DNA from 2 places in the Methylobacterium sp. Leaf111 genome. Region 2 is predicted to be linked to the other one. Evidence: predicted binding sites of a transcription regulator. Region 2 holds the regulator's gene; the other holds the start of a gene.
What was found. The regulator HrcA, encoded in region 2, represses chaperone genes, less so after heat shock. The targets are predictions, from matches to a motif close to GTTAGCACTCNCNNNNNGNGAGTGCTAAC.

Region 1: groES (co-chaperone GroES) is a predicted target of HrcA. The motif match lies at 7,164-7,192, and genes of this name have one in related genera.

What each region holds. Positions count from the first base shown of each region.
Region 1 covers NZ_LMNE01000034.1:106,761-121,860, forward strand. Annotated here, with positions in the region: gene ASF41_RS15605 (AraC family transcriptional regulator) at 1-581, opposite strand, end outside; gene ASF41_RS15610 (MBL fold metallo-hydrolase) at 669-1,652, shown strand; gene ASF41_RS15615 (heterodisulfide reductase-related iron-sulfur binding cluster) at 1,660-3,042, opposite strand; gene ASF41_RS15620 (FAD-binding protein) at 3,206-4,393, opposite strand; gene ASF41_RS15625 (lipopolysaccharide biosynthesis protein) at 4,495-5,949, opposite strand; gene ASF41_RS15630 (magnesium transporter CorA family protein) at 6,037-7,047, opposite strand; gene groES (co-chaperone GroES) at 7,261-7,548, shown strand; gene groL (chaperonin GroEL) at 7,634-9,277, shown strand; gene ASF41_RS15645 (hypothetical protein) at 9,417-9,674, opposite strand; gene ASF41_RS15650 (IS110 family transposase) at 9,903-10,928, opposite strand; gene ASF41_RS15655 (2OG-Fe(II) oxygenase) at 11,563-12,195, opposite strand; gene ASF41_RS15660 (hypothetical protein) at 12,391-12,684, shown strand; gene ASF41_RS15665 (ABC transporter ATP-binding protein/permease) at 12,823-14,934, shown strand; gene ASF41_RS15670 (LrgB family protein) at 14,938-15,100, opposite strand, start outside.
Region 2 covers NZ_LMNE01000012.1:236,644-251,743, forward strand. Annotated here, with positions in the region: gene ASF41_RS10200 (M3 family metallopeptidase) at 1-1,123, opposite strand, end outside; gene ASF41_RS10205 (extensin family protein) at 1,357-2,247, shown strand; gene ASF41_RS26045 (L,D-transpeptidase) at 2,318-3,604, shown strand; gene ASF41_RS10215 (ABC transporter permease) at 3,591-4,328, opposite strand; gene ASF41_RS10220 (ABC transporter permease subunit) at 4,325-5,506, opposite strand; gene ASF41_RS10225 (glycine betaine ABC transporter substrate-binding protein) at 5,503-6,396, opposite strand; gene ASF41_RS10230 (response regulator) at 6,748-7,137, shown strand; gene ASF41_RS10235 (YraN family protein) at 7,140-7,520, opposite strand; gene rsmI (16S rRNA (cytidine(1402)-2'-O)-methyltransferase) at 7,510-8,478, opposite strand; gene ASF41_RS10245 (penicillin-binding protein activator) at 8,600-9,814, shown strand; gene hemW (radical SAM family heme chaperone HemW) at 9,815-10,993, opposite strand; gene rdgB (RdgB/HAM1 family non-canonical purine NTP pyrophosphatase) at 11,063-11,695, opposite strand; gene rph (ribonuclease PH) at 11,692-12,420, opposite strand; gene hrcA (heat-inducible transcriptional repressor HrcA) at 12,685-13,740, shown strand; gene ASF41_RS10270 (DUF1236 domain-containing protein) at 13,803-14,732, opposite strand; gene ASF41_RS10275 (MFS family transporter) at 15,021-15,100, shown strand, end outside.

The DNA.
Region 1 (15,100 bases), on a different contig from region 2:
GTCGCGCTGAAGAGGTGCTGCATCCGCGACGAGGACAGGGATGCCGCCGTGGCCAGCCGTCCCGCGCTCATCCACGCTTCCGGCCGGGCCCGCAGGTCGACGAGGACCTTCGCGATCCGGGGATCGACCGGCCGATCGAACCGCCGTGCCGCGAAGCCGGAAAGGTCGGCGATGGCCTCGCCCGCCCAATCGCAGGCGTCGCGTCGCTCGAAGAGCGACCGCAACGGGCCGACCTCCCCGCCCCTGCCCACCAGGGCGCTGCCGACCGCCTCGGCCGGACCCATCAGGCCCGTCAGGGCCCACGCCCCGGCATCGGGCTCGCGATAGAGGACGCCGAGGGGAGCGCCGCCGCAATCCAGCTCGTGCGGCATCCCCGCCGGGACGAAGGCCGTGCGACAGGTGATCCACGCCCCCGGCGCGAAGCGGATGCGGAAGGCGTCGTAGAGCCCCGCGAGATAGACCGGGGCGCCGTGCTGGTGGCTGGCATTGTACGCGAGCGGCCCCGCGAAGAGCGTGTGCGCCCCCTCGACATGCCAGATCGGGAGGGGCGACGCGCCGGACGGCGCAGCACGTTCGTTCAAGCTGGCCCCCTCCCACCGCGATAGACCGTTCGCGACCGGTCCCGCACACATCCTGACGGAACCGGCCCTCTCGGGAAACGTCCAGCGATGACCGAACTCACCCGCCGTCATCTCGCCGCGACCCTGGTCGCCGGCCTCGCCCTTCCGAGGGCCGCACGGGCGGGCATACCGACGCAAGCCCCGCCCCCGAGCCCGCCCGCCGGCCTGCGGCGGATCCGCCTCGGTGCCTTCACCGTCACCGCCCTGTGCGACGCCGACGCGGTCATCGACGGCCCCTGGCCGATCGTGGGCGAGGACCGTCCGAAGGCGGAGGTCGAGGCCCTGATGCGGGAGAATCGACTTCCGCCGGACCGCTTCGAGCCCGGCTTCACGCCGATCCTGGTCCAGACCGGCCGCGAGACCGTCCTGTTCGACACCGGGAACGGGGCGGTGGGCTTCATCCCGCGCCCGGCCGGCGGGCAGCTGGCGGAGCGGGTGCGGCAGGCCGGCCTGTCGCCGGACGCGATCGACCTCGTGGTCCTGACGCATTGCCACACCGACCATATCGGCGGACTCTTGGAGGATGGGCGCCCGCTCTTCCCCAAGGCCAGCTACGTCATGGGCGACCGGGAATTCGCCTTCTGGAAGGACGACGATCGCCTGGTAGGCCCGCCGGACGGCAACGCGTACAAGTCGGCCCGCGTCTTCCGCAGCCACCTGCTTCCCCTCGCCGAGCACATCCGCTTCGTGTCGCCGGGCCAGACGGTGGTGCCGGGCATCGACGCCGTGGCGGCCTTCGGCCACACGCCGGGCCACCTCGCCTTCAACGTGGAAAGCGAGGGCCAGCGCCTGCTGGTCTGGGGCGACTGCGCCCATCACGAGGTTGCCTCGCTGGCCCGGCCCGACTGGCACGCCCTGTTCGACATGGACAAGGCGGCCGGCGCCGCGACCCGACGGACGATCTACGACATGGCCGCCACCGACCGCGTCCTCGTCGCCGGCTACCACACCGCCTTCCCGTCGCTCGGATACGTCGTCCGCGACGGGCTCGGGTACCGCTGGATCCCGATGGCGGACCGGAGCGAGCGCTGACGCGCCTCTACTCCGCCGCCGCCATCGTCCGGTCCGGCAGCCCCTCCAGGGCCGCCGGCTTCGGGCCGCCGGTCGCCCAGTCCAAGAGCTCCGCCGTGTGGACGATCGGGATCGCCGTGCCCTTCCCGATCTGGGTGGCGCAGCCGATGTTGCCGGTGGCGATGACGTCGGGGCGCATCCGCTCGATGTTGGCGACCTTGCGGTCCCGCAGGCGGTTGGCGATCTCGGGCTGGAGGATGTTGTAGGTGCCGGCCGAGCCGCAGCAGATGTGGCCCTCGGGCACGTCCTTCACGGTGAAGCCCGCCGTCTTCAGGAGATTCTTCGGCTCGGTGCGGATGCCCTGGCCGTGCTGCATCGAGCAGGCCGAGTGGTAGGCGACCACGAGGTCGGTCTCGACGATCGGCGGCATCAACCCGATGGTGGCCATGTACTCGGTGACGTCCTTGGCGATGGCGGACACGCGCTTCGCCTTCTCCGCGTAGGCCGGGTCCTCGCGGAACATGAAGCCGTAATCCTTGATCGTCGTGCCGCAGCCGGAGGCGGTGACGAGAATCGCGTCGAGTCCGGCGCCGTCCATCTCGGCGATCCAGGCGTCGATGGTGCGCTGGGCCTGGGCATGCGACGAATCCGCCTTGCCCATGTGGTGGGTCAGGGCGCCGCAGCAGCCCTCCCCCGCGGCCTGCACCACCTCGACCCCGTGACGGGTCAGGAGCCGGATCGCCGCCTCGTTGAAATCGGGACGCAGCACGCTCTGGGCGCACCCGCGCAGCAAAGCCACGCGACCTCGACGCGACGGTGCGGTATACCCATGCAACGCCGCGCTCGCCTCCAGGGCCCGCGTCTCGGCCGGGAAGGTGCCGGGCCGGTCGGTGGGATTGCGGTTCGGCAGATGGGCCGGGGCGAGGTCGAGCATCGCCGCGAGGCGGTTGCCGACCCGCGGCAGCCGCGCCACCAGGGGCCGGAAGGGAGCACCGATCTTCGCCCCCAGCAGCGCCAGGCGGAAGCGGTTCGGGTAGGGCAGCACGAAGGCCAGCACGCTGCGGAGCAGCCGGTCGCTCAACGGACGCCGATAGGTTTCCTCGATATAGGTCCGCGCATGGTCGACGAGGTGCATGTAATGCACGCCCGAGGGGCAGGTCGTCATGCAGGACAGGCAGGACAGGCAGCGGTCGACATGCTTGACGACTTCCGGCACCGCCGGTTTTCCGCCTTCCAGCATGTCCTTGATCAGGTAGATCCGCCCGCGCGGGGAATCGAGTTCATCGCCGAGCAGGAGATAGGTCGGGCAGGTCGCGGTGCAGAACCCGCAATGCACGCAGGTCCGGAGGATCTTCTCGGACGCCGCCATGGCCGGATCGGCGAGCTGCGTCAGGCTGAAATTGGTCTGCACGGTGCGTCCTCGGGTCCACCCTCGTGCCGTCCATCGGGTCCGGCCCGCGTCGGCATCGTCGTTCTTGGTCCCTGCTGTTTAGAGGGTCTCGCGCCGGTTGCCGAGCCTTGGAATCGCTCCGAACAGCGCGCGCGTTGCGACCTCGCCCCGCACCGCCCCTCGCTCACAGACCGGCGTACATCCGCCCCGGATTGAACAGGCCATGGGGATCATGCGCCGCCTTGATGCCCGCGGTGATCCGCATGAGGGGCTCGGCCAATGGCTCGAAGACCGGCACGGCCGCCCGGACGGCATCGGGTGCCCGCACCAGGGTCGCATGCCCACCCTGTGCGCGCACGGCCGCCCGGACGACCTCGGCGCCGGCATCGCCCCCGGCATCCGTGGCGAGCCAGACCAGCCCACCGCCCCAGTCGTAGAACCAGCGGGCGTCGCGCTGGGCGCCGATCGCGGCGGTGACGGCGGGGCCGCGGGTCGGCGCAGTGGAGATGCGCCAGACCGCGGCACTCCGCGGCTCGGCGAAGCTCGCAGCGTCGCGGATGCGGGCCCAAAGCGCTGTCCCCGCCTCGCCCTCGACGATCTCGGGCTGGCCGAAGCGCTTGAGCAGGCGACGCAATTCGCCAAGACGATAATCGATCGACTCCGAGAAACCCTCGATCCGCATCAGCGTCCGCGCCGCCTCGCCTTCGATCCCGGCCGGCAGGTGAGCGGCTCCGGTCAGCTCGAAGGGCGAGCCCAGGGCCGCGCTCAAGGCCGCGATGGCGCGGGCATCGTCGAGGTCCGGGAACGCGAGTGTGGCGACCCGTTCCTGAACGGGGAGCACCTTGAACGTCACTTCCGTCAGCAGACCCAGGGTGCCCCAGGAGCCGGCCATCAGCTTCACCAGGTCGAGCCCGGTGACGTTCTTCATCACCCGCCCGCCCGACTTGATCGCCTGGCCCCGTCCGTTGATGAAGCGCACGCCGATCAGGCTGTCGCGGGCGGCGCCCGCGTTGATCCGGCGCGGTCCAGAATTGTTGGCGGCCGCCACGGCGCCGAAGGTCGGTTCGCCGGTCGTGCCCATCAGGGAGCGGTGGTCCATGGGCTCGAAGGGCAGCATCTGACCGCGCGCCGCGAGGAGGGCCTGAACCTCGGCCAGGGGCGTCCCGGCCCGGGCGGCGACGACCATCTCGGCGGGCTCATAGAGCGTGATGCCGGTCAGAGCCACGCTGGAGAGCGTCGCTTCGTCCTGGGCCGGTCGGCCGATCCCGGCCTTGGTCGCTCCGCCAACGAGACGAAGCCGCTCCGGGCTCCCGACCGCCCCGCGGACGATCTCGGCCGCAGCGCCCTCGTCGTGAGGCTCATATGTACGCATCGAATCCCACCCGATCCGGGGCACTCTGCGGCACCCTCGATCCTGTTCCTGTGGAGCCACCTTAGAGGAGGTTCACGCCGATGGCATCCGGTCAGGAACGGCTATTCGGCCGGTGCGGTCTCGGGTGGTGAACGGGTCAACCGCGCCGCCACGTGACCGCGCAGGCCCGCGATGTCGAAGAGCCAGACGAGCGCACCGTAGATCGCCATGCCGAGAGGCACGGAAAGCAGCAGCGCCCGTGTCGGCTCGATATGGCGCAGGGGTAACAGGCAGAGTGCCATGGCGAGGGAGGCGATGCTGGCAGCCAGGATCTCCCACCAAGGTAGGTGCAGGCGCTGGGGTCCCGTGAGCGCACGCCAGGCCAGGATGAGGGTGGCGGCCCCGAGGCCGGCGGTCTGTGCGATCGCGACGCCCTCGGGACCGTACCGGGACGGCAGGAGCCACAGCCCGAGCCCGTTGAGGGCGAGCCCAACCAGAGCGGCGGCGATGACCGGGCGCGTGCGCCGACGAATCTGGAAGATCGGATTGAGGGCGAAGTTGGTCATCGCGAGGCAGAAGAAGCCCGGAACCATCAGCCCCGCATAAGCGGCGAAGGGGCCGCGGTAGGCCTCCGGCACCACCAGCGCCTCGAGGGCCGGGAGCACGGCCCAGAACCCGACCGCGCAGGGCAGAAGCAGCGCAACCACCACGCCGATATTGAGCCCGACCTGGCGCTCGGCCGCAGCACGCCCCTGTTCCTCCTCGACCCGGACCGCGAGCTGGAAGAGCAGCAGATCGAGGGCGGTCCCGAGGGTGCCGATGCTCCGGGTGGTGACATCGGCGGCGAGGGCGAAGTAGCCCGCCTCGGCGAGGCCCGCATGGGACGCGATGCTGCCCCGATTGAGGAACGGCAGCAGCTGGTAGATCGCGTTGGCGGCGATGAGGGGAAGGCCGTAGGCGACGAAGAGCCGCCAGGCTTCCCGCAGCTTCAGCCGTACGCGTGGAACGATCGGATCGCGTAGCGGTCGATACAGCAGCAGGATCGCGAAGGCTTGGCTGATCCCGGCCGCCGTCAGAACCCAGACGGGCTGGGGGAAGAACCAAGCGGCACCCGCCATCAGCACGAAGGCGAGGCCGTTCTTCACCGCGACGAGATTGAAGTACAGCCGGCCGTCGAAGCGCGCCCGGGCGAGCGCCGCGTGATAATCGAACACGCCGATGCCCAATGCGGCGACCGCGGCGCCCGCTGTGATCGCCAAGCGGCTTCCCGCGTTGGGCTCGAGCGTGAAACCCAGTCCCGCGCAGATCAAGGCCGCCACGAAGAGACTGAGCGTGAGGGCCATGTAGGCCCGGTCCAAACCCTGCCGAATCCAAGGCTCGTCGATGCGGACCCGGGCTGAATAGAATCGTGTCGCGGACAGACGCAGCCACTCGAACAGGACGGTGTTGGCCACGATCGCACCGGCAGTCGCCAGAGCGAACAGACCGAACTCCGCTGGTCCCAGCAGCTTGGCGATGAGGAGGCCGAGGACGAAGTTCAGGCCGGCATTGAGGACGAAGGCAGCGATCACGGCCATGGCGCGACGGGTCATCCTCGGAGGCCGGCTGGACGGGGCATCGCCGCGCAAGCTCTAGCGCAGGAGGCCTGACAGTCCGTCGACCGGTTACAACCAACCCCGGATGCGGAAGAATACGATCGGAATGATGGCGCTTACGAGGATGAGCGCGAGGCCGAAGGGATAGCCGTAGGCCCATTCGAGTTCGGGCATGTGCTTGAAGTTCATCCCGTACATCGAGGCGATCAGGGTCGGCGGAATGCCGACCACCGATGCCACGGTGAGAACGCGGAAGGTGTTGTTCTGCTCAATGCTGATCAAGCCGAGGGTCGCGTCGAGAAGGAACTGAACGTTCTCGGAGAGCCGGATCTCGAACTCGTCGAGGGAGGCAATGTCGCGCCGCACGGCCTCGAAGCGCGGCACCTGTTCCTCGCCGAGGATATGCTCGCACTCGTTGGCCACGAAGGGCACGATCCGCTCCAGGCCGAGGAGGCTCGACCGGATCTTGCCGAGGGTCTTCCCGCGGCGTCCGATGCCGCGCAGGATTCGGCGCAGCGCTAGGTCGCGCCGGCGCGGCGTGTGGTTGCGCAGCTTGGTGTCCCCGGCAGGCGCACCGCTGCGGACGTCGAAATCGAAGATCCGCGTGGACAACTCGTCGAGGTCGGCGCCCATGTCCTCGAGGGAATCGGCGAGGCTGTCGACGAGCTCCTCTATCAGGAGAAGGAAGATCTCGGTGGAGGTGGTGCCCGGCCCATCGCCGGTGTCGATGCGCTTCTTGACCTCCGCGAAAGCCCGCAATTCGTGGAAGCGCACGGTGACGAGGCGGTCCCGGGTCAGCACGAAGCCCAAGGGCTTCAACTGCGTATCGAGCTTGTCGAAGGTGACCATCGGGGTTGAGAGTGAGAACCCGGTCTTCAAACGCCTCAGGCGGCTCGAATTCTCCACCTCGCTAAGGGCCTTGCGCGAAGGGACCCGGATGCCGGTGCAGGCCTCGACCCGCTCGGCCTCCTCGGCGCTCGGATCATCGAGATCGATCCATACGACCTCCGACGGATAGGCTGTCGCGGGCGCCTGTGCCTCGGGCTCGACCGCGCCCTGCGGACCATGAAGCTTGATCATCCGCGAAGGACTTTCCGGCGGCTTGTGGGATCGGGGGATGATCCTGTCGCCGGATCGTCGTCGGAGCCTGCGACAGTCTTGACTCGAACGGCTTCCGCGCCTAACTCGACGCCATCGTTAGCACTCACCCAAGGCGAGTGCTAACGGCCTGGGTTGAGCGCGCTGCCGCGCCGCATCAACGCCATCCACGAATTTGAAGCAAGAGGGCAGCTCATGAAGTTCCGTCCGCTGCACGACCGTGTCGTCGTCCGCCGCATCGAAGGCGAAGAGAAGACCAAGGGCGGCATCATCATCCCGGATACCGCCAAGGAGAAGCCGCAAGAGGGCGAGATCGTCGCCGTCGGTCCCGGCGCCCGCGATGAGGCCGGCCGGGTGAACCCGCTCGACGTCAAGGCCGGCGACCGCGTCCTGTTCGGCAAGTGGTCCGGCACCGAGGTCAAGATCGACGGTCAGGACCTCCTGATCATGAAGGAATCCGACATCATGGGCGTCGTCGCCTAAGTCGGGTTTCGGTTCTCCTCCCGTTCACGAGCCCTTCGAGGGTGCCATCCGGCGCCTCGGGGCCCATCACTGACAAGGATCTGACATGGCAGCGAAAGAAGTCCGCTTCGCCTCCGACGCCCGCGAGAAGATGCTCCGTGGCGTCGACATCCTCGCCGACGCGGTGAAGGTCACGCTCGGCCCCAAGGGCCGCAACGTCGTCATCGAGAAGTCCTTCGGCGCCCCGCGCATCACCAAGGACGGCGTCACCGTCGCCAAGGAGATCGAGCTCGCCGACAAGTTCGAGAACATGGGCGCCCAGATGGTGCGCGAAGTGGCCTCGAAGACCAACGACATCGCGGGTGACGGCACCACCACGGCCACCGTTCTGGCGCAGGCCATCGTCCGCGAAGGCGCCAAGTACGTCGCCGCCGGCATGAACCCGATGGACCTGAAGCGCGGCATCGACCTCGCTACCACCGCCGCCGTGAAGGACATCACGAGCCGCGCCAAGAAGGTCGCCTCGTCCGAGGAAGTTGCCCAGGTCGGCACCATTTCGGCCAACGGCGACAAGGAAATCGGCGAGATGATCGCCCACGCCATGCAGAAGGTCGGCAACGAGGGTGTCATCACCGTCGAAGAGGCCAAGACGGCCGAGACCGAACTCGACGTCGTCGAGGGCATGCAGTTCGACCGCGGCTACCTCTCCCCGTACTTCATCACGAATGCGGAGAAGATGGTCGCCGAGCTCGAGGACCCCTACATCCTCATCCACGAGAAGAAGCTGTCTTCGCTCCAGGCGATGCTGCCGGTTCTCGAGGCCGTGGTGCAGACCGGCAAGCCGCTCGTCATCATCGCCGAGGACATCGAGGGCGAGGCGCTCGCTACGCTCGTGGTCAACAAGCTGCGCGGCGGCCTGAAGGTCGCGGCCGTCAAGGCTCCGGGCTTCGGCGATCGCCGTAAGGCCATGCTCGAGGACATCGCGATCCTGACCCAGGGTCAGATGATCGCCGAGGATCTCGGCATCAAGCTCGAGAACGTCACCCTCCCGATGCTCGGCCGCGCCAAGCGCATCCGCATCGAGAAGGAGACCACCACGATCATCGACGGTCTCGGCGAGAAGGCGGATATCGAAGCCCGCGTCGGCCAGATCAAGGCGCAGATCGAGGAGACCACCTCGGACTACGACCGTGAGAAGCTCCAGGAGCGTCTGGCCAAGCTCGCCGGCGGCGTCGCGGTCATCCGCGTCGGCGGCGCGACCGAGGTCGAGGTCAAGGAGAAGAAGGACCGCGTCGACGACGCGCTCAACGCCACCCGCGCTGCGGTGGAAGAGGGCATCGTCCCCGGCGGCGGCACCGCCCTCCTCCGTGCCCGTGAGGCCGTCCGTGCTCTCAAGAGCGACAACCCGGACGTCCAGGCCGGCATCAAGATCGTGCTGAAGGCCCTCGAGGCTCCGATCCGCCAGATCGCCGCGAATTCCGGCGTCGAGGGCTCGATCGTGGTCGGCAAGATCACCGACAACACGTCCTCGATCACCTTCGGCTTCAACGCCCAGACCGAAGAGTACGTCGACATGATCCAGGCCGGCATCGTCGACCCGGCCAAGGTCGTGCGCACCGCCCTGCAGGACGCCGCCTCCATCGCCGGCCTCCTCGTCACCACCGAAGCCATGATCGCCGATGCTCCGAAGAAGGACAGCGGCGCCCCGGCGATGCCAGGCGGCGGCGGTATGGGCGGCATGGACTTCTAAGGCGTCCGAACTGCACCTTATCGGAATGGGGGTCGCCGCGAGGCGGCCCCTTTTTTCATCCGCGGCACAGCCATCGGCGGCCTAATGGTCGGGACAGCAGCAGGCGCGTCAGGCGGCCTTGTCTATTGGGTGTTTCAGGTCAAGAGGGATTATCGCCAACCTGCTCTCGTCCGTGTTGGCGGATCAATTCGTTCAGGGCGTCTTGGTCGGATTCAAGGTCTTCCGTGCCTTTGAAGCGCGAGAACTCGACGTGACCATCCTCGAAGACATCGATCTCCAGGCGCTCGCCGACTAAAGTGACGGTGATCATCACAGTGTCGTCGCGCTGCCGGTCCACCCGGAACCATAGCCCCTGCTCTTCGAGGAGCCGCAAGATTCGGTAGAGCGGATGGGTCAAGGAGACCTCCTGTCCTTCAGGGCGATCTTAGCTCGACTGTCCCACCAAGTCTCTGGCTTCTCTCCGAAGTCGGCACGCCGGCCGCTTCATGGTTGGGTCCGACAGGAGGTGGATCAAGCTTTTTCGCGAAGTCGCCCGAAGGCCCTTCAACCCGCCCGCGATCTCACCGACCTTCGGTCCCTGGAGGGACACCGCTCCGCCTCGCGGCGGATTTCTACGACAGGTCGATTACGCCATCGCCGCCTCGATGCGGAACGGCGTTCCATCGACCCACATCCGGTGGAGGATCACCGCCAGCCGCCGTGCCACCGCGACCATGGCCTTGGCCGTCCCGCGACGCTTGGCGAGCTTCAGGCCCCATGCCTTCAGCGGCGAAGGCTTCGAGCCCAGCCGCAGCAGCAGCAGGGCTGCCTCGAACAGCGCGGCGCGTAGGGTCTCGTCGCCGTTCTTGGTGATGGGCCCGCGCCGGTCCAACTCGCCCGACTGGTGGGTTCGCGGCGCCAGTCCGAAGTGCGCGCCGACCGCGCGGGACTGGCGGAAGCGGGCCGGCTCGTCGACCGCCGCGCGATAGGTCAACGCGACGAACGGGCCGACACCGGGCGCACTCATCAGCAGGCGGCAGGGCTCGTCCGCGCGAGCCAGCGCCAGCATCCGCTTATGCAGGAGCACGTATTGCTCGCGCACCACGCGGCGCACGGTCAGCATCGGCTCGATCACGGCGATCAACCCGGCTCGGCCGTCCGTCAGTTCGCGGATGCGTTCCTCGTAGCGGGCGCGGGTCACGGTCCCGACCTTCAGGCCGAAGTTGCGCAGCAGCCCCCGGATGCTGTTCTCGATGTCCATGAGCTTGGCCTGCAAGGTCCGGCGCCCGCCGAGCAGGGCACGGATCTCCTGGCTGGCCAGGGTCTTCACGTGAACCGGCTTGTAGAGGCCGACCCGCATCATCTGGGCGATGCCGCGCGCGTCGTTGCGGTCGGTCTTGTTCACCTGGGCGCTCAGCACCGCCTTGGCGTGACGCTTCTCGATGCACACCACCGGCAGGCCCGCCTTCGCCAAGCCGGCATAGAGCAACTGGCAGAGCGGACCGGCCTCGATCCCGACCCGCCCGTAGGCCAGGCCGCGACCGCCCAGAAACGCCACGATGGTTTCCGGCTCGCTCTCCACCTTGCCCTCGCGCACGACCTGACCGGACGCGCTCAGGATGCAGATGCTCGTGCTGCGCACCGAGACATCGAGGCCGACATAGTGGTCCATCGCTCATCTCCCTGATCCGCCTGGGCTAGATCGGAGAACCGTAAGTCCCACTCCGGTCACCGTCACACCCGCTGCGTCGGACACGGCGGGAGCCCAATGACCCATCCTTTTTCGTGGTCCGCACCGCCTTCGCCGTAGTTGTAGGCGGTTCTCCCCCCAAAGTCGTTTCCCGTCGCTGTCGGTTGGGGCGGCAAGCCGCGGACCGGGGGGGCCAGGCGAACCGGACGCGCGAAACATGCGAGCGACGCAGATCGATGCGTCGCGCGTCGGCGTCCGGAAGGCATTTCCTGGCGGACACGGCAACACGCGATGTCAGGGCTGCGCAATGTCTGCAGAGCCGAGTGGAGAGAGTCTCCGATCCCGCTATCGTCAGGCTCACGCGCGTACCACCCGCGATCTTCGCCGCACATGTCGGGGCGGCCGACGGCGCGCGCAGAAATCCAGCCCCACTTCGGCGGAAACCGGGTCGACAGAGAGGGGTGTCAGTGAGGGGAAGCCGACCGGGACCTAAGGAATCTCCGAAGCGCGAACGGTTAGGCTTGTTGCCGGGATCGCACGGAAACGGATGCGCTGCCGATCGGGTGGGGGGCCCCGGTCCCTTGAAACCGGAGCTAAACAGGCCTTTGGCGCGGACCTACCGTCCGAAGATGCCCTTCAGGAATTGGGCGGTGCGGTTGCGCTTCTTCTTGCGCTCGAGTTCGTTGGCGTCCTTGACCCATGCCACCTGCACGACGCGGCGCTCGCCCTCGAAGGGCTCGTGGCCGTGCCAGGAATTGTCGGCGCGCAGGAAGGCGAACATCGTGCCCATGGTGGGCGGCACCTCGACCGCGAAGGGTTCGTAGTTCTTGCCGTCGTAGAGCACCCGCAGGCGGCCGGCGGCCGGAGCGTCCCAGGCATCGTTCATGTAGATCAGCATCGTCATCACTTTCGACGGGCCGTCGGTGTGGATCGAGCCGTATTTCAGCTGGCTGCGCTTCATGATGGTGGTGAGGCGCGGGCAAGAGACCAGGTCGATGCCGAACTTCTCGCCCATGATGCGGGAGAACGCATCGCTCTCAAGCTCTTCGATCAGCGCCTTGAAGCGACCCTTGAGGGCGACTTCGTCGACCGTGAGATAGCCGGGCTTGGCGATCGCGGGGAAATCCTGGCGGATCTCGTCGACGGCCTCGGGCTTGAGCACGTCATTGCCGAGAAAGAAACTGTAGGGCTCGCGCGAGACAGGGGCGGCCCGCACGGCATCAAGGTTGAGGATCGACAATCCCGTCATGGCTTCGACGTTCGTCCGTTCGGGCGCACCAGGCCCGGTTTGAGCGGGTGCACGCTGGGTTGGAGCGCCGCTGCGAGGGCGCAATCCCGGTGGATAGAGCGCCCGATTGCGGCAAGCGGACGGCAAGCCCTTTCCGCGCAACACGGAAACTGCCATGCTTGACCGTATCGAAACTGAAAAGTGGCGCCGAGTATCGTGACGAGACGCCTCGCACTCGCCTTCTGCGTCGCCCTGGCGACGCCGGCCAGTGCCCAGAGCCCCCTCTCGACGACCCAGCGCATGATCTGTGCCGATGCAATGGCTCTGGTGAAGACCCGAGGTTCCGTCGCGATCAGTTCCGGCGGAGCGCCCGAGCGCTTCGTACGGGACCGTAGCCAATGCAATCTAACCGAAATCGCCGAACTCCGCTTCGTGCCCACCCGGGACAACCCGGAATGCCCGATCGGCTATCGCTGCCGCGAGCCGGAATTCGGCGACTGGGACTGGTGAGACGGACCGGCGGTACGAGGATAGTCCGCCGCAGCGGTGCGCCACGATCTCGCCACGACCCGCCTGCAATGCCGATGCATGGGCGGTCCCCCCCGGGGCACGGCGCCGGACGATGACAAGAACTGAGGGGAGACGCGCGTGGCCGTATTGAGGACAGGCCTCGGCCTGCAAGCCGCCGTCACGGCGCTCTTCGCCCTCGCGCTCCTGGTTTCACCCGGCGTATCCGCACCGCTCTACGTCAGTCTCAGCGGCCTTGCCATGGCAGGCATCCTGTTCGCATCGGGGCGCCTCTCGTCATACCTAAAGGTCTTCGTCTCGGTCTACGGCGTCGGCTACCTGTTCCTGGCCGGAGCCACGCAACTTGCGGTCATGGGTTTCCTGCCCCCGACGCTCGCCGCCCTCCTGCCGCCGAGCTTCGCCGCAACCGGGGCCGTGGTGTTCGCCGGCATCGTCTTGGCGATCTCGTACCTCGAGCCGATCCGGGCGATCACGCTGATCGCGGATCCCTATTTCGCCACCACCGACAAGCCGACACGGGAGATCGGACCCTTCCGCCTGTTCGGCAGCACGGAGGGGAAGGTCGGCCAGCGCCTCGTCGCCCTGTCGATCTTCATCACCTTCGCACAGGTCGCCCTGCAGCTGCGGCTGAACTTCTGGTTCCGCGACCTATTCAACGCCCTCCAGGAATACAACGCCGACGCCTTCTGGTACCAGTTGGTCTGGGTGTTCACGCCGCTCGCCACCATCTGGGTCGTGGTCGGCATGTTCGACACCTTCGTGGATGCTACGCTTCACATCCGCTGGCGCACCTGGCTGACCCGCAGCTTCTACGGTCGCTGGCTGGATGCCGGGACGCATTACCGGGTCCCCTTCACCGGGGAGAGTGCGGACAACCCGGATCAGCGCATCCAGAGCGACATCAATCTCTTCATCTCCCAGACCACCACGCTGTCCATCCGGCTCCTGTCTCAGGCGGCGACCCTGGTGTCCTTCATGGTCATCCTGTGGGGCCTGTCGCGCGACTTCGTGCTGCCCTTCACCGATACGGTGGTGCCGGGCTTCCTCGTCTGGCTGGTGGTCGGTTACGCGGTGGTCGGAACCTGGCTGACGCACGTCATCGGACGCCCCCTCATCGGCCTCGACTTCCGCCAGGAGAAGGTGGAGGCGGATTTCCGCTTTTCCCTGGCCCGGACCCGCATCTACGGCGAGCAGATCGCCCTCCTGCGCGGCGAGCGTGCCGAAACGGTGCGCCTGGGTAGCCTGTTCCACGCGATCGTCGACAACTACCTCGACATCATCGTCCGGCGGATCAAGCTCGGCAGCTTCACGCTGTCCTACAGCCAGATCAGCGTGGTGTTTCCCTACATCCTCGCCGCGCCATCCTACTTCCTGAAGAAGATCACCCTAGGGCAGTTCCAACAGACCGGCGATGCCTTCAGCAGCGTGCAGTCTTCGCTGTCGTTCTTCATCAATTCCTACGTCACCATCGCAGCCTACCGCGCCAACACCAACCGCCTCTCCTCGTTCCGGCAGGCGATGACCAAGGCGGAGGCGATCGGAGGGACCGGCGAAGGCCTGTTCCAAGGCAACGACACCAAGGGCGACGTCACGGCTTCGAAGCTCAGCCTCGGTCTGCCGGACGGACGGGAGATCGTGGCCGCAGACGCTTTGACCATCACGAAGGGCGGCGCCACGCTGCTCACGGGTCCCTCAGGTTCCGGCAAGTCGACCCTGTTCCGTGCCATCGCGGGCATCTGGCCCTTCGCCAAGGGCCGGATCGACCTGCCCAGGGGACAGTCGGCCCTGGTCCTGCCGCAAAGACCCTACATCCCTCTGGGGACCCTGCGCGGCGCCGTCGTCTACCCGAACACCACGGACATGTTCCCGGACGAGGCGATCCGCGACGCCCTGGTGGCTGCCCAGTTGCCGGCGCTCGTCGACCGTCTTGATGAGGTCGATGCCTGGGATCAGCGCCTCTCCGGCGGCGAGCAGCAGCGGCTAGCGGTGGCCCGCGCTGTCCTTGCCAAGCCCGACTGGCTGTTTCTCGACGAATCCACCGCCGCCCTGGACGAGCCGAGCGAGGCTGCGATCTACCGGATGCTGCGCGAGCGCCTGCCCGGCACCACCATCGTCTCCATCGGCCATCGGTCGACCCTGCACGCCCTGCACGAACGCCGCCTCGACATGCAGCCTGCCAATGATGGCCGGTTCGTGCCCCGCGACGTGCCGTCGCCCGTCGCCGCCGAGTAAGGTTCAGCGCAGGAACGTCACCGCGATGGGTGCCAGGATCGCGGTGAGGAACGCGTTGAACCCAAGGGCGATGCCCGCGAAGGCGCCCGCCACCTCGTTCACTTGGAAGGCGCGTGCGGTGCCCACGCCGTGGGCGGCGAGACCGGCCGCGAAGCCGCGGGCCCGC
Region 2 (15,100 bases):
CCGCGATGACGCCGTCGAGGGGCAGGTACGGCTTGATCTCGCCCTCGTCGAGGTCGTGCTCGGCCCGGCGCAGCTTCTCGGCGTAGTGACGCCAGTCGTGCTTGGCGAGATCGAAGTTGTGGCCTTCCGCCTGGACCAGCGCCTGCAGCCGGTCCCGCTCGGTGGCGGCCTGGTGGTGCGCCGGCGTCCAGACGTTGCGCAGGAGGTCCATCGCCCGGTCGGGCGAGCCCGCCATCGTGTCCGAGAGCTTGAAATGGGCGAAGCTGTCGTAGCCGAGCAGTCGGGCCCGCTCGGCCCGCAGCGCGACGATCTCGGCGATGAGGCCGCGGTTGTCGGTGGCGCCGCCGCTTTCACCGCGGCGGGTCCAGGCGTCGTAGGCCTTCTCACGCAGGTCCCGGCGCGTGGAGAAGACAAGGAACGGCTCGATCAGCGAGCGCGACAGGGTGATGACGTGGCCGTGCGCGCTGGCCCGCTCCCGGGCCGCCGCCGCCGCTGCCGCGCGCAGGAAGGGCGGCAGCCCGGCAAGATCGTCCTCGGTCTCAAGGGGCAGGGCGAAACTGCTCTCGTCGGCGAGCAGGTTCTGGCTGAAGCTGGTGCCGAGCTCGGCCATGCGGGCGGCGATCTCAGCCATCCGATCCTTGGCCTCGGGCGCCAGATCGGCACCCGAGCGGCGGAAGCGGGTCCGGTAGCGGTCGAGCACCCGACGCTCCTCCGGTCCGAGCTGCTCGGCCCCGGGATCCACCGCGGAGATGCGGGCCCAGAGGGCGGCATCGAGGTAGATCGCACTGCCGTGGCGGGCCAGGCGCGGGGTGATGGCCCGCTCGACCGCCTGCAGCTCGGGGTTGGTGTGGCTTCCACTCAGGTTGAAGAACACCGAGGCGACGCGGTCGAGGTCGTGCCCCGCTCGCTCCAGAGCCGCAACCGTGTTGGCGAAGGTCGCCGGGGCGGTGTCGGCCGCGATGGCGTCGATCTCGGCCCGGTGGCTGGCCAGCGCCGCCTCGAAGGCCGGGAGATAATGGGCGGGCACGATGTGCTCGAACGGCGGCAGACCGTGGGGCGTCGACCAGGCCGGGTCGGCGAAGGGGCCGATCCGCGCCGCGGCGGCGGTCGTCTCGTGAGCCATCTCCTGGGAAGCGTCGGGCGTGCCAGTGGTCATTCGCAGTCCTTCGTCCGGTTCATCGCGCGTCGCGCCGCAAGGTAAGCACCCAGGCGCGAAGCGCAAATGCGGGCCTACGCCCGCAAGCGACACGGCGTCGGTTTCGTCTCTGGGTTGACGCGGTAAAGGCCCCGCGCGAACCCGCAGCGCCTCCCGACCGTTACCGGCGGTCCGGGGCCCCGGACCAGATGGAAAACGAGATGCGTCACCGACCCGCCCGCCGCCTTGCCGGAGCCGCGATCCTCGTCCTCGCCGGCCAACTCGGCCTCACGCGCGACGGTTCGGCGCAGGAGAAAGGCGTGCCGTCGGATGCGACGGCGATCCCGACGCCGCCGCCGGCGCCCCCGCCGCGCCCAACGGAGCTCGCCCCGCCGGCCCAGGTCGAAGCGCCGCGCCCACCCGAACGACCGGCGGAACTGTCGCCGCCGGCAGAGGCGGCAAAGGCGCGCGAGGCCGAACCGGTGAAGCCCACGGACGACGGGGAAGTGCCGGCGCCGCCTCCGCGACCCGCCGAACTCTCGGCCCCCGCCCTGGCCATCACCGTGGTGCCCGTCGACGACGGCGCCTGCCGGCGTCGCCTGGAGCGCCTCGGCGCACGCTTCGAGCCTCTGCCGGCCATCGCGAACGGTCAGTGCGGGGCAGCCAGGCCCCTGAAGGTCACGGCGCTGGCCGACGACCTTGCCCTGGCGCCGCCGGTGACCCTGGTCTGCGAAGCCGCCGAATCCCTCGCCCGCTGGACGACGGAGGCGCAGGTGGCCGCCGAGCGCGACCTCGGCCAGCCGCTGAAGGGGCTGACGATCGGGACGTCCTACGAATGCCGGGGCCAGAATCACGATCCCGATGCCAAGCTCAGCGAACACAGCTTCGCCAACGGCGTCGACGTGATGGGCTTCACCTTCGCCCACCGCCCGGCCCTCTCGGTGCTGGCCGCGCCGGAGGGAACGCCGGAGGCGACCTTCCTGGCCGCCGTACGCGGCCGGGCCTGCGCGTTCTTCCGCACGGTCCTCGGCCCGGGCTCGGATGCGGCCCACGCCAACCATCTCCATCTCGACGAGCGACAGCGGAATGCCGGCCACCGCCTCTGTCAGTGAGGGGCGGAACGCCGGACGGCCCCGCGCGCTTACTCCCGCGCCATCAGGCGGATAGCGCGGGAGTTCTTCGGTGATCAGGTATCCTTCGACACGCATTGGCGGCGGTCTCGCCGCCCTCGCCCTGGTCGCCCTGGCGGGCGGCGCGCAGGCCGAGACGAAGGACAAGGCGGAGGGACCGGCGCTGACGCGCGAGGCGGTGGAATCCGCAGCCCTGGCGCCGACCGGGGACGCCGCGAAGGCCGACGCCCAGGGCGGCGAACCGAAGACGGGCGCGGCGAAGAGGACGGACAGGGCCGAGTCGAAGGGCGAGGCGGCCAAGCGCAGCGGAGCGAAGCGCCCGGAGCCGGCGCTTGTGAAGGCGCAGATCCTCCTCGACCGGGCCCATTTCTCGCCCGGCGCCATCGATGGCCGGGACGGCGACAACCTGCGCGGCGCCTTGGCGGCCTTCGCCTCCGCCAACGGCCTGAAGGCCGAAACGGAGATCGCGCCCGACCTCGCCGACACGCTTCAGGCGACGAGCCGTGATCCGGTGCTCACCGAATATACCGTCACGGAGGCCGATGCGGCGGGGCCCTTCGTCGAGAAGATGCCGGCGAAGATGGAGGAGCAGGCCGATCTCGACGCGCTGGGCTATACAAGCCCCCGCGAGATGCTGGCCGAGCGCTTCCACATGGCCCCGGATCTCCTCGGCGCGCTCAACCCCGACGCGGATTTCGGCAAGGCCGGTACGGTGATCCTGGTCGCCGCGGTGAAGCCGCTGGAGACCGGCAAGGCGACGACGGAGGAGAAGGCCGCGAAGAAGCAGGCGCAGGAGGCCGGCAAGACGGAATCCGGCAAGAGAGATTCCAGCGAGAGGGAGTCCAACAAGGATACCGGCAAGGCGACGGACACGAAGGGCTCGAAGGCCCAGGCGGTCGATCCCGAGGCGCGCGACGCGAAGGACGTGACCCGCATCGAGGTCGACAAGGAGAGCCGCGCCGTGCGGGCCTTCGACCGGGACGGCAAACTCGTCGCGTTCTATCCGGCCTCGATCGGCAGCGAGGAGAAGCCGGCCCCGTCCGGCGAGGCGAAGGTCGAAGGCGTCGCCTACGCGCCGACCTACACCTACAATCCGAAGTACCAGTTCGCCGGCGTGAAGGCGAAGACCAAGTTCACCATCCCGCCCGGCCCTAACAACCCGGTCGGCGTGGTCTGGATCGACCTCTCGATCCCCTCCTACGGCATCCACGGCACACCGGAGCCGGAGAAGGTAGGCAAGACCGAATCCCACGGCTGCATCCGCCTGACGAACTGGGATGCGCGCGACCTCGCCAACCGCGTCAGCCGCGGCGCGCAGGTGGTGTTCAAGGACGAATAGCGCGCCACCCGCCGACGCCGGCCAGCAGCGCAGCGTCGGCCAGGAACGCCAGGGCGGCCGTGGCGGCGGTGCCCTGGAGCATCGCCACGGTGTTCTGGTTCTGCAGGCCCGACACGATGGGCGTGCCGAGGGTCGAGGCCCCCGCCAGGGCGCCGACGGCGGCGGTGGCGATGGCGAGCACCAGGGCGGTGCGCAGGGTCTCGACGATATCGGGGGCGGCCAGGGGCAGTTCGATCCGTACCAGGATCTGGAGCCGGGTCAGGCCGATCGCCCGTCCGGCCTCGCGGACCTCCGGTGCCACCCCCGCGATGGCGCCCGCCGTCCCCCGCAGGACCGGCATGATTCCGTAGGCGACGAGGGCGAGCAGCGTCGGGGGACCTCCGAAGCCGAGGATCGGCAGGGCGAGCGCGACCACGACCACCGGGGGCACCGCCTGCGCGGCCGCCGCGAGTCCATCGATCAACGGCCGCCAGGGTTCTGCGAAGCGGCGCGTGATCAGGATGCCGAGGCCGATCCCCAGGACGGCCACGAGGGTGAGGCCGGTTCCGGCCAGGGCGAGGTGCTTCCATGCCAGGTCGAGGAGGCGCTCCACCGACAGGGGACGCCGCGCCGGCTCCCCCAGGGCCTCGGTGATCCAGCTCGCCACCCTGGGATAACTGGCCACAGCGAGGCCGAGGCCCATGAGGGCGAAGCCGAGGGCCGCGGTTCGTCGGGACCGGCTCATGCGTGCCACCGCCGCCGCGCGGCGGCCTCCACTCGGCTGAGACCGCGCTCGGTCAGCAACGAGAGCACCACGACCGGGATCGCCCCGAGGAGGATCAGGTCGGGCGCGAACTGCGCCATCCCGTCGAAGACGATGCGGCCGAGGCCGCCGGCCCCGACAAGGGCGCCGAGGGTGGCGAGGCCGAGGCCCTGCACGGCCGCGACCCGCACGGCCCCGATGAGGATCGGCGCACCGATCGGCAGACGGACCCGCGCCAGCACCTGTCCCCGCGAGAGGCCGAGGGCCTCGGCAGCCTGCAGGGTGTCGTCGTCCGGCGCCCGCAAAGCCAGGGTCAGCCCGCGCCAGAGGGGCAGGGCCAGATAGGCGGCGATGGCGACGATGGCGGGGACGGGGCCCAACGCCGAGAGACCAAGGTCCCGCAGGATCGGAACGGCACGGAGGAAGCCCGACATCACGGCAACCATTCCCCCGAGGAGGGCCACGGCGGGCACGACTTGAATCCCGCCGAGGACCAGGGCCACCAGCCCCTGCGGGAGCAGCGACAGCCCGACCGCGAGGAGACCCGCGAGAATGAGGGCCGCGCCCGCGAGGGCGAGATGCTCCGCGAGCGCCGCGTTCACCGTCTCGCGCCGCGCCGCGTACTCGACCGCGAGCGAGAGGGCATCGAAGGCGCCCGACCACCCGAGGACGACGAGCGCCAGGCCCAAGCCGAGGCCGATGGCGAGGCCGAAACCCGGTTTGCGAGACCGCCGAACCGCGAGGCCGAGGGCGCCGGCGAGGAGGAACAGGCCGAGCCAGGATCCCGATCCGAGACTGGCCCGCGCGGCCGGCGGGAGTCCGGCGAGGGACCGGACGGCGCCGGCGCCGAGGCCCTGTCCGAAGGCCAGGATGGCCAGGAGAAGCAGAAGCGTGGCGAGCGCCGCCGCCGCCCGCTTTCGCGAGACCACGAGGGCGATGGCGAGGGCGCTCATTGCGAGAACCAGGGCACCGGTTGCGCCGAGCGCCTCCGAGCCGGTCCGTGGATCCCCGAGCGCGAGCCGGTTCCGCGCGATGGTGAGCACCGGCAGCCAGGTCAGGGCGAGCGCCAGGGCACCGAGCCAGGCGGTGCCGACGAGCAACGCGAGGACGCGCCCGATCCCGACCGTCCGCAGCGCGCTTCCCGATGTCCCCGCCGTCACGGCAGCAGCCCGTTCTCGGACAGGTAACGGGCTGCCACCGCTTCGGCCACGTCGCCGTCCACGGTGATGCGCGCGTTCAGCCGCCGCAGGGTCTCGGCGTCGAGGCGGGTGAACACGCGCGCCAGGGCGGGAGCGATCTCGGGGTGGCGGGCGAGGTCGGCCTGCCGGATCACCGGGGCCACCTCGTAGACGATCTGGGCATCCAGGGGATCGCTCATGACGACGAGGTCGAGCGCCGCGAGGGCCCCGTCGGTCCCGTAGACCATCCCGGCATTCACGCCGCTGATCCCCTGCGCGGCCGCTCGCGCCGTGACAGACGTGTCACCGCCGGGGAGGCTGATGATGCGATTCAAGGGCAGGGCGAAGCCATAGGCCGCCTCGAAGGCCGGCAGGGCCGCCGGACTCTCCACGAACTCGGTGGAGGCGGCGAGCCGAATGAGGCCGCGGCGGACCGCTCCGGCGAAGTCGGTCATCGTGGTCAGGTGCTCGCGCCGTGCCAGGTCCCCGTTGACGGCGATCAGCCACGTGTTGTTGGCCGGTGCCCGGGTCAGCCAGGCGAGGCCGCGCTCGGCGTCGCGCCGCCGGATGGTGTCGTAGGCGCCCTGCGGCGACTTCCAGATCGGATCGGTCTCCGTGCCGGTGAAGAAGGCGCCGTTGCCGGTGTATTCGGGATAAATCGAGATCTCGCCGGACAGGAGGCTGTTGCGAACGATCAGGGTCGGCCCGAGTCCGAGCTTGCGCAGGACGGGCAGGTTCAGTTTCTCCAGAACCTGGGCGATCATGGCGCCGGTCAGCGCGCCCTCGGTATCGCTCTTCGAGGCGACCACGAGGGGAGACCCGGCCGTGGCCGAGTCGGGAGCCCGCATGCCGGAGAGCGCGAGCCAGGCCATCGCGGACCGTCGCGTCCAGTCTCGCACCCCGGACCGTCCCGTTAACATAGGTTGTTGGCATTCCAGGGGGGGCTGCCTACCGGTAGGAGTCGGTGGCGCAGAAATGTTTCAGACCGTAACATTGCTGCCCCGCAGACGGCCTTTGACGAGGTTCAGGTGCTTGACACGCCCCACGGAACGGGCGACGGCTCGCTCTGTGCCGGGCTGTTCAAAGCGCCTTGCCGGCTCGCTCAGGCCCTGCATCATTCGCATGTTGCGAGCCTGATTGCACACGGTGGGAGCGAACCCCTGAACACCTTCCGCGGAAGGCGTTCCGGATTTCCAAGTCGATCGAAGGGAAGAAGCCCCGGCGTGAGTGCTCAAGTGGACGAAGACCTTCTCAATGGGGCTCGCGTGCTTGTCGTCGAGGACGAAGCCGCGATCTCGATGCTGCTCGAAGACATGCTGCTCGATTTCGGTTGCACCGTCGTCGGCCCCGCCGCGCGTCTGTCGACCGCCCTCGAGATGGCGGAGAACGAGAGTTTCGAGGTCGCCATCCTCGACGTCAACGTGGCGGGCGAGCCGATCTATCCGGTGGCCGAAGCCATCGTGAAGCGCGACCTGCCCATCGTATTCTCGACGGGCTACGGCGGCGCCGGCATCCGTGAGCCGTTCCGTGATCGTCCGGTCGTGCAGAAGCCGTTCAGCCAAGCCGACCTCAAGCGGACGCTGATCGCAGCCGTGGCGGCCGCGCGCGCCTGAGATCATCGGATCGGAAAGGCGTCGGCCACGTGCCGGGGCCAGGCCCAGGGCGAGACGAACACCGCGTCCGCCCGAAACGTCGCCGCGTCGGTGTTCGGGTGCCGACTGATCCAGGCCCGGACAGCCCGCGAGAATCGGGCGACTTTGTGGGCGTCGATGGCGCCTTGCGCCGCCTCCAGCGTGCTGCGCGCATTCACCTCCACGAACGCGATCGTCGCCCCGCGCCGGACGATCAGGTCGATCTCGCCCCCCGCCGCGCGAAAGCGCGACCCGAGCGGACGGTAGCCCTTCAGCATCAGGGCGAAAAGCGCGAGGGTCTCGGCCGTTCGGCCGCGCAGCTCGGTGGCGCGACGGCGCTCGGCCGCAGGGCCCTCAGGTCTCATCGTCGCGCCGGGCCAGGGCCAGGGCACGGGCATAGACGACCCGGCGGGCCTGGCCGGTCTCCTCCGCCACCAGGGTCGCGGCGTCCTTGATCGAGTGCCGGGCGAGCGCCGCCGTCAGGGCCGCATCGAGGCCCGCATCCGTCTCGGCGGCGTCGGGCACCTCGTCCTGCGTGCCGATGATCACCACCACTTCGCCCTTCGGCGCGCCCTCCTCCGCGTAGAGCGCGGCGAGATCGCCGAGGCTGCCGCGCCGGATCGTTTCGTAGAGCTTGGTCAGCTCGCGGGCGACCGCTGCAGGGCGCGTAGGCCCGAGGACCTCCACGGCGTCGACCAGCATCTCGGGCAGGCGATGGGGCGATTCGAACAACACCAGGGTGCCGGGGATGCGCCCGAGCGCCTCCAGGCGGTTGCGCCGCGCGCCGGACCTGGCCGGCAGGAAGCCCTCGAAGAAGAACCGGTCGGTGGGCAGGCCGGCGGCCACGATGGCGGTCATCACCGCCGAGGGGCCCGGAATGGGCGTGACGCTGAGGCCGGCCTCGATCGCTGCCTGCACGAGCTTGAAACCCGGATCCGACACGAGGGGCGTGCCCGCGTCGGAGACCAGGGCCAGGGCCTCGCCGGCCTGCATCCGGGCGATCATCCGCTCGCGCACCGCCGCGTTGGAATGCTCGTGATAGGCCACCAGGGGCGTGGTGATCCCGTAATGCATCAGCAGCGTGCGGGTGACGCGGGTGTCCTCGGCCAGCACCGCATCGGCGGCGGCGAGCGTCGCCAGGGCGCGGAACGAGACGTCCTTCAGGTTTCCGATCGGGGTCGCCACCACGTGGAGACCGGGCTCGATCGCCTCGGCCTCGGCGGCGAGCCCGAAGGCCGTGAAGGTGGCGGGTGGGCGGGCGCCGGGCCCCGTTGCGGCCGGGTCGCGCCGCCGCCGGGTCCGCGTGTCGATCTTCTGGGTCATGGCCGGGACCTTGCCACGATCGGGGCTCCCTGCGGAATGCTCGGCGGCGCGTCGGTTCACATTTACTTTTGGCCCCTAGGCTGCAAGCCTGGGTCGTCAGCCGGCGACAGGGGGGCCACCGATGACGCACGCCAACAGGCTGAAATCCGGGCTGGTCGGGATCTCGACCCTGCTCCTGCTCGCGGCCTGCGTCGGAGTGCCGGACGGCGGCGGCCGCGTCTCGAACCGGGTCCCGCCACCCCAGGTGGAAGGCCCGGGGGCCGACGCGCCGATTGCCGCCGCGGGGGGGCGGATCGGCACCGGATCGGTGAAGGTCGCCCTGGTGGTGCCGCTCACCGGACCGGGCTCGGCGGTGGGCACGGCGATGCGCAATGCGGCCGAACTCGCCATCGAGGATTTCCAGAAGTCCGACCTGCAGATCCTGGTGAAGGACGACCGCGGCGCGCCGGACGGCGCCCGCGAGGCGGCCCAAGCCGCCGTGGCGGATGGGGCCGAGGTCGTCCTCGGCCCGCTCTTCGCCGCCAACGTCCAGGCGGCGGCCGGCGTGGTACGCGCGGCGGGCAAGCCCCTCATCGCCTTCTCGACCGATGCCGGGGTCGCGGCCCGCGGCACCTACCTCCTGAGCTTCCTGCCCCAGGCCGAGGTCGACCGGGTCGTCGACGAATCCGTCGCGTCCGGCCGCAAATCCTTCGCAGCGATGATCCCGGATTCGAGCTACGGAAACGCCGTGGAGGCGCAGTTCCGCGAGGCGGTAGCCCGCAAGGGCGCGCGCCTCGTGGCGATCGAGCGCTATCCCGTCGGCAATCCGGCCCCCGCCATCGGGCGCCTCGGCGGCCTGATCACCGGGCCGGCGGCCCAGGCCGACGCGTTGTTCCTGCCGGATACGCCGGATGGCCTCGCCACCGTCGCCCCGGCCCTGACCAAGGCCGGGTTCGCCCCCGGCCGGGTCCGGCCGATCGGCACCGCCGTCTGGAACGATCCCCGGATCTTCGCCCTGCCCGCCCTCCAGGGCGGCTGGTTCGCAGCCCCGGACGCAGCCGGCTTCACCGGCTTCTCGCAGCGTTACCAGGCGCGGTTCGGCTCGGTGCCGCCGCGCGTCGCCACCCTGGCCTACGACGCGGTCTCGCTGATGGCGGCCCTGTCGCGCCAGTTCGGCTCGCAGCGTTTCGCCGACACCACGCTCACCAACCCGTCCGGCTTCTCCGGCGTCGACGGGACCTTCCGGTTCCGGCCGGACGGCCCGAGCGATCGCGCGCTGGCGGTCTACGAGATCCGTTCGGGTGCGCCGGCCATCGTCAGCCCGGCGCCGCGCACCCTCGGCCCGTCGGGCACCTGATCAGGCGGCGAGCGCGGCCACCAGCGCGTTGAGCACCGGCGCACCGGCGGGCGTCGCGGCGATGCGGCCACCCGCATGTCGGGCGATCAGCCCCTCGGCGACGAGGCCGTCGATCCGCCTCGGGTCGAGGGCCCTCCCCTTCAGGGCGGCGTAGCGCGCGGGGTCGATGCCTTCGCGCAGGCGCAGACCCATCATCAGGAACTCGTCGCCCTGGTCCGAGGCGGCCAGCGTCTCGGTCTCGACGATGCCGTGACCCTGCCCCTCCACCCGGGCGAGCCAGGCTTCCGGCGCCCGCTCGGTGACGGTGCCGATCCGGCCTGCCGCTTCGACGAGGCGTCCGTGGGCGCCGGGGCCGATGCCCGCATATTCGCCGTAGCGCCAGTACAGGAGGTTGTGCCGGGATTCCGCGCCGGGCCGGGCGTGGTTGGAGATCTCGTAGGCCGGCAAGCCGGCCCGGTCGCAGACCTCCTGGGTCACGTCGTAGAGGGCACGCGCGGCATCGTCGTCCGGCGGCACCAGCTTGCCGGCGGCGGCGAGGCCGTAGAACGGCGTGCCCGGTTCGATGGTGAGCTGGTAGAGCGACAGGTGCTCCGCCGCCCGGGCGATGGCACCTTCGAGTTCGGCCCGCCACGCGGCCGGGCCCTGGTCGGGCCGGGCATAGATCAGGTCGAAGGAGTAGCGCTCGAAATGCGCCGCCGCGACCCGCACCGCCGCCATGGCCTCGGCTGCGCTGTGCAGGCGGCCGAGTTGCTTCAGGGCGGCGTCGTCCATGGCCTGGACGCCGAGGGAGACGCGGTTGACCCCGGCGGCGCGGTAGCCGCGGAAGCGCTCCGCTTCGACGCTGGTGGGATTGGCTTCCAGGGTGATCTCGACGTCGGGCGTCACGGTCCAGGCGCCGCCGATGGCGTCGAGCAGGCCCGCCACGGTGGCGGGCTGCATCAGGGAAGGCGTGCCGCCGCCGAGGAAGACGCTCGATACCGTCCGTCCGGGCGTGCGCGCCGCCACATGGGCGATCTCGGCCCGGAAGGCGTCCAGGAAGCGGCCCTCGTCCACGGGCGCGTGGCGCACGTGGCTGTTGAAGTCGCAATACGGGCACTTCGCGGCGCAGAAGGGCCAGTGGACATAGACCCCGAACCCCGCATCGCGGGTCGGGTGGTCCGGGCCTGTCGGTTCGGTCATGACGCGGATGTGCGCGCGGGACCGCCGTTTGGCAATCCCGCGGCCGGTCTCAAGGGCGCCGCAGGCAGTTTACGGACGCCGCAGGCAGGTCTGAGCCAGGAGCACGAAGGCGCGGGCGCGATGCGACAGGGCGTTGCCGGTCTGCCAGTCGACGCCGTGCTTCTCCGCGGAGGAGATCTCCCCGAAGGTGCGGTGGTCGCCGTCGGGCTGGAACATCGGGTCGTAGCCGAACCCGCTCGCGCCGCGCGGCGGCACGAGTTCGCCGAAGACCCGGCCCTCGAAGGTCTCGGTGTGGCCGTCCGGCCAGGCGATCACCAGGGCGGAGACGAAGTGCGCCCGCCGGGTGGTGGCGCCGCGCTTGTCGAGTTCCGCGGCGATCCGCGCCATGGCGCCGGTGAAATCCTTGGACGGCCCGGCCCAGCGGGCCGAGAACAGCCCGGGTGCCCCGTCGAGGGCGTTGACGCAGAGGCCGGAATCGTCGGCGAAGGCCGGCAGGCCCGAGGCCGTCGCGGCGGCGTGCGCCTTGATGGCCGCGTTCTCGGCGAACATCGTCCCGGTCTCGTCCGGCTCGGGCAGGCCGAGTTCGCCGGCCGAGACCGCGTCGATGCCGAAGGGCGCCAGCAACTCGCGCATTTCGACGAGCTTGCCGGCATTGTGGGTCGCGATGACGACGCGACCCGTGAGGATGCGGTGCTCGCTCATGCGGAGACTCCCTGCGCCACGGCCTGCTTCTGGAGGGCGACGAGGGACTGGATGCCGCCCTTGGCGAGGCGCATCAGCTCGAACAGCTCCTCCTCCGAGAACGGCTTGCCCTCGGCGGTACCCTGGACCTCGACGAGGCCCCCGGTGCCCGTGATGACGAAGTTGGCGTCGGTCTCGGCCGCGGAATCCTCCGAATAGTCGAGGTCGAGGACGGGCTTGCCCTTGTAGATGCCGCAGGAGACCGCCGCCACGTGGTCGCGCAGGGGGTCGACCGAGATGATCGAGCGGCCGCGCATCCAGGTGAAGCACTCGTGCAGGGCGACCCAGGCGCCGGTGATCGCCGCGGTGCGGGTGCCGCCATCGGCCTGGATCACGTCGCAATCGACGGTGATCTGGCGCTCGCCGATCGCCGGCAGGTTGGTCACGGCGCGCAGGGAGCGGCCGATCAGGCGCTGGATCTCCTGGGTGCGTCCGGAGGGCTTGCCGGCCGTGACCTCGCGCCGGGTGCGCGCGTGAGTGGCGCGCGGCAGCATGGCGTATTCCGCGGTGACCCAGCCCTTGCCGGAGCCGCGCAGCCAGCCAGGGCCGCGCTCTTCCAGGGTGGCCGTGCACAGCACCTTGGTGTCGCCGAAGCTGACGAGGCATGAGCCTTCGGCGTGGCGGGAGACGGCGCGCTCCAGGGTGACCATGCGCAGTTCGTCGTTCGCGCGCTTCGAGGGCCGCATGCCGATCTCCTTACCGGTGTCGATGGAGTGCGGCTTTACGGTTCCGGCCCCCGCCCGGCAAGCGAGGTCGGGCGGATTGCCGGCGCCGCCGGTGAGCCGGAGGTGCGGAACGCCTACCGCGGCCAAGCGGTTTCTCGAATTCTCCCTGCGTCCGCCAGGGGCGACGGTGGACGGCATTGTGTAAAGCACGGGAGACCGTCACACTCTCCGCCTCAGGAATGGAATGTGACCGAGCCCGCCCGCCCCTTCTCCACATCGCAGCAGATGCAGGTTCTCAGCGCGCTGAACGAACGCTCGCGTGAAATCTTCCGGCAGATCGTCGAGAGCTATCTGACGACCGGCGAGCCGGTCGGCTCGCGTAACCTCGCGCGCATCCTGCCCATGGCCCTGTCGCCGGCTTCGATCCGGAACGTCATGGCGGATCTCGAGCATTCCGGGCTGATCTTCGCACCCCACGCCTCGGCCGGCCGTCTGCCCACGGAGCAGGGCCTGCGCTTCTTCGTCGATGCGATGCTGGAGCTCGGCGATGTCGGGCGTGAGGAGCAGGAGCGGATCGAGGCGCAGATGCGCGCGGCCGCCTCGGGCCATACCTTCGATTCCGCACTGGCCGAGGCCTCGATGCTGCTCTCAGGGATCTCCCGCGGAGCCGGCGTGGTGCTCACCACCAAGACCAATGTCCACCTGAAGCATATCGAGTTCGTCCGCCTCGACCCGACCCGGGCGCTGGTCGTCCTGGTCTCCGACGACGGCTCGGTGGAGAACCGCCTCCTCGACCTACCGGCGGGCCTGCCGGCGGGGGCTCTCCAGGAGGCCTCGAACTACCTGAACGCCCGGCTCCAGGGCCGGACCCTGGGGACGCTCCGCGCCGAGATCGAGTCGGGCCGGCAAGCGATGAAGCGCGAACTCGACGTGATCACCGAGCGCCTCGTGGATGCCGGCCTCGCCGTCAGCGTCGGCCCCTCGGATGCCCGGCAGCTCATCGTGCGCGGGCAGGCCAATCTCCTGGACGACCTGCGGGCCGCCGAGGATCTCGACCGCATCCGCCTGCTGTTCAACGACCTCGAGACCCAGAAGGACGTGATCGAACTCCTGTCCCGGGCCGAGGGCGGCGAGGGCGTGCGCATCTTCATCGGCTCGGAGAACAAGCTCTTCTCGCTCTCAGGCTCCTCGATGATCGCGGCTCCGTTCCGCGACGGGTCGCAGAAGATCGTCGGCGTGGTGGGGGTCATCGGCCCGACGCGCCTGAACTATGCCCGCATCGTGCCGATGGTCGACTACACCGCACGGGTGGTCTCCGGCCTCCTCGACCGCAAGCGCTGAGCGGAAAACGCGAAGGGGCGGAGCCTGAAGCCCCGCCCCCGACGCGGTTCCGATCGCTCGGGTCAGCCGCGGATCACGTCGACGATCTCGTAGGTGTCGGGATCGACGATGACGATGTCGTCGTCCACCAGCACGTAGCGGTAATCCTCGTATTCCGGCGCGATCCGGACGATGTCCGGCGGCAGGTCGTAGAGAGTGTAGCTGCGGGCAATGGCCGTGCCGACGGTGAGCGCGAAGGCGCCGGCGGCGAGGCGTGGGATGCCCCGGCGGAACACGCTCTGGCGGAACTCGGTGCGCTGCGGCGCCCCCAGGCGGCCATAGGCGCCGCGGACGGCGCCGCGATCGCCGCGACCACCCCGGCCCTCGCGCTCGACGCGGCCGTCGCGACCGCCGCGCTCATCGCGGTCGGCCCGTCCACCGCGCTCCTCGCGGCCGTCGCGATCAGCCTTGCCGCCCCGATCGCCCTTGCCGTCGCGGTCCGCCTTGCCGTCGCGATCTCCCTTGCCGTCCCGGTCGCCCCGGCCGTCTCGTGCCGCGGCGCCACCGTCTTCGCGGCCACCGCGCTCTCCGGTCGCCTGACCCGGACGACCGTCCTGCCGCCCTGCGCCACCCTCGGCGCCACGGCCACCGGCCTCGCCGCGCTGGGCACCACCGGCCGGACCGGCCCCGGTCTCCGCACCGCCGGCGCCGCCGCGCATGCCCGCGCCGCCAGCCGCACCGCCGGCTTCGCCACCCCGCATGCCGGCGCCACCGCCCGCACCGCCACCGGCGCCACCGCGCATTCCGCCGGCACCACCCGCACCCGGACCCGCGCCACCGGCGCCGCCGCCCGCGCCCATGCTGGCGCCGCCACCTCCGGCACCGCCCGCGCCGCCCCCGGCACCGCCTGCCCCGCCACCAGCGCCGCCGCCCGGCCCGCCCTGCGCGAACGCGCTCGCTGCGCCGATCACCAGGGCCGCCGCCGTCACCGTGCTCCGAAAGAGCTTGCTCATGGGATCGTTTCCACTCTCGTTGTTGTCGGACGCCGCTCGACGTCGATGCCGTCCGCAACGAGGATCTTCGAGAAACCGTTCCCGGATTTCTTGCGCTGATCTTGCGGCTGATCGCGATCAGCCTATTGACTCGGTACAGCCAAGCTCAGGGGCACGTCTTCCACAGCGTGGTTTCATCGTCATCTTGGCCGTGTCCGACAACCCGCTGATCGCCCTTTGGAAATCGCGTTCGAGGCGATAACGTCCCCGTCAAGCAAGCCGCGGAACGGCATTGTTCAGAGCACAGGGATGAGACGTATGACAGGTGGGGCCGGGACCATTCCGACCAAGGCGGAGGACGCCGCCGACAACCGACGCCGGATCAAGGC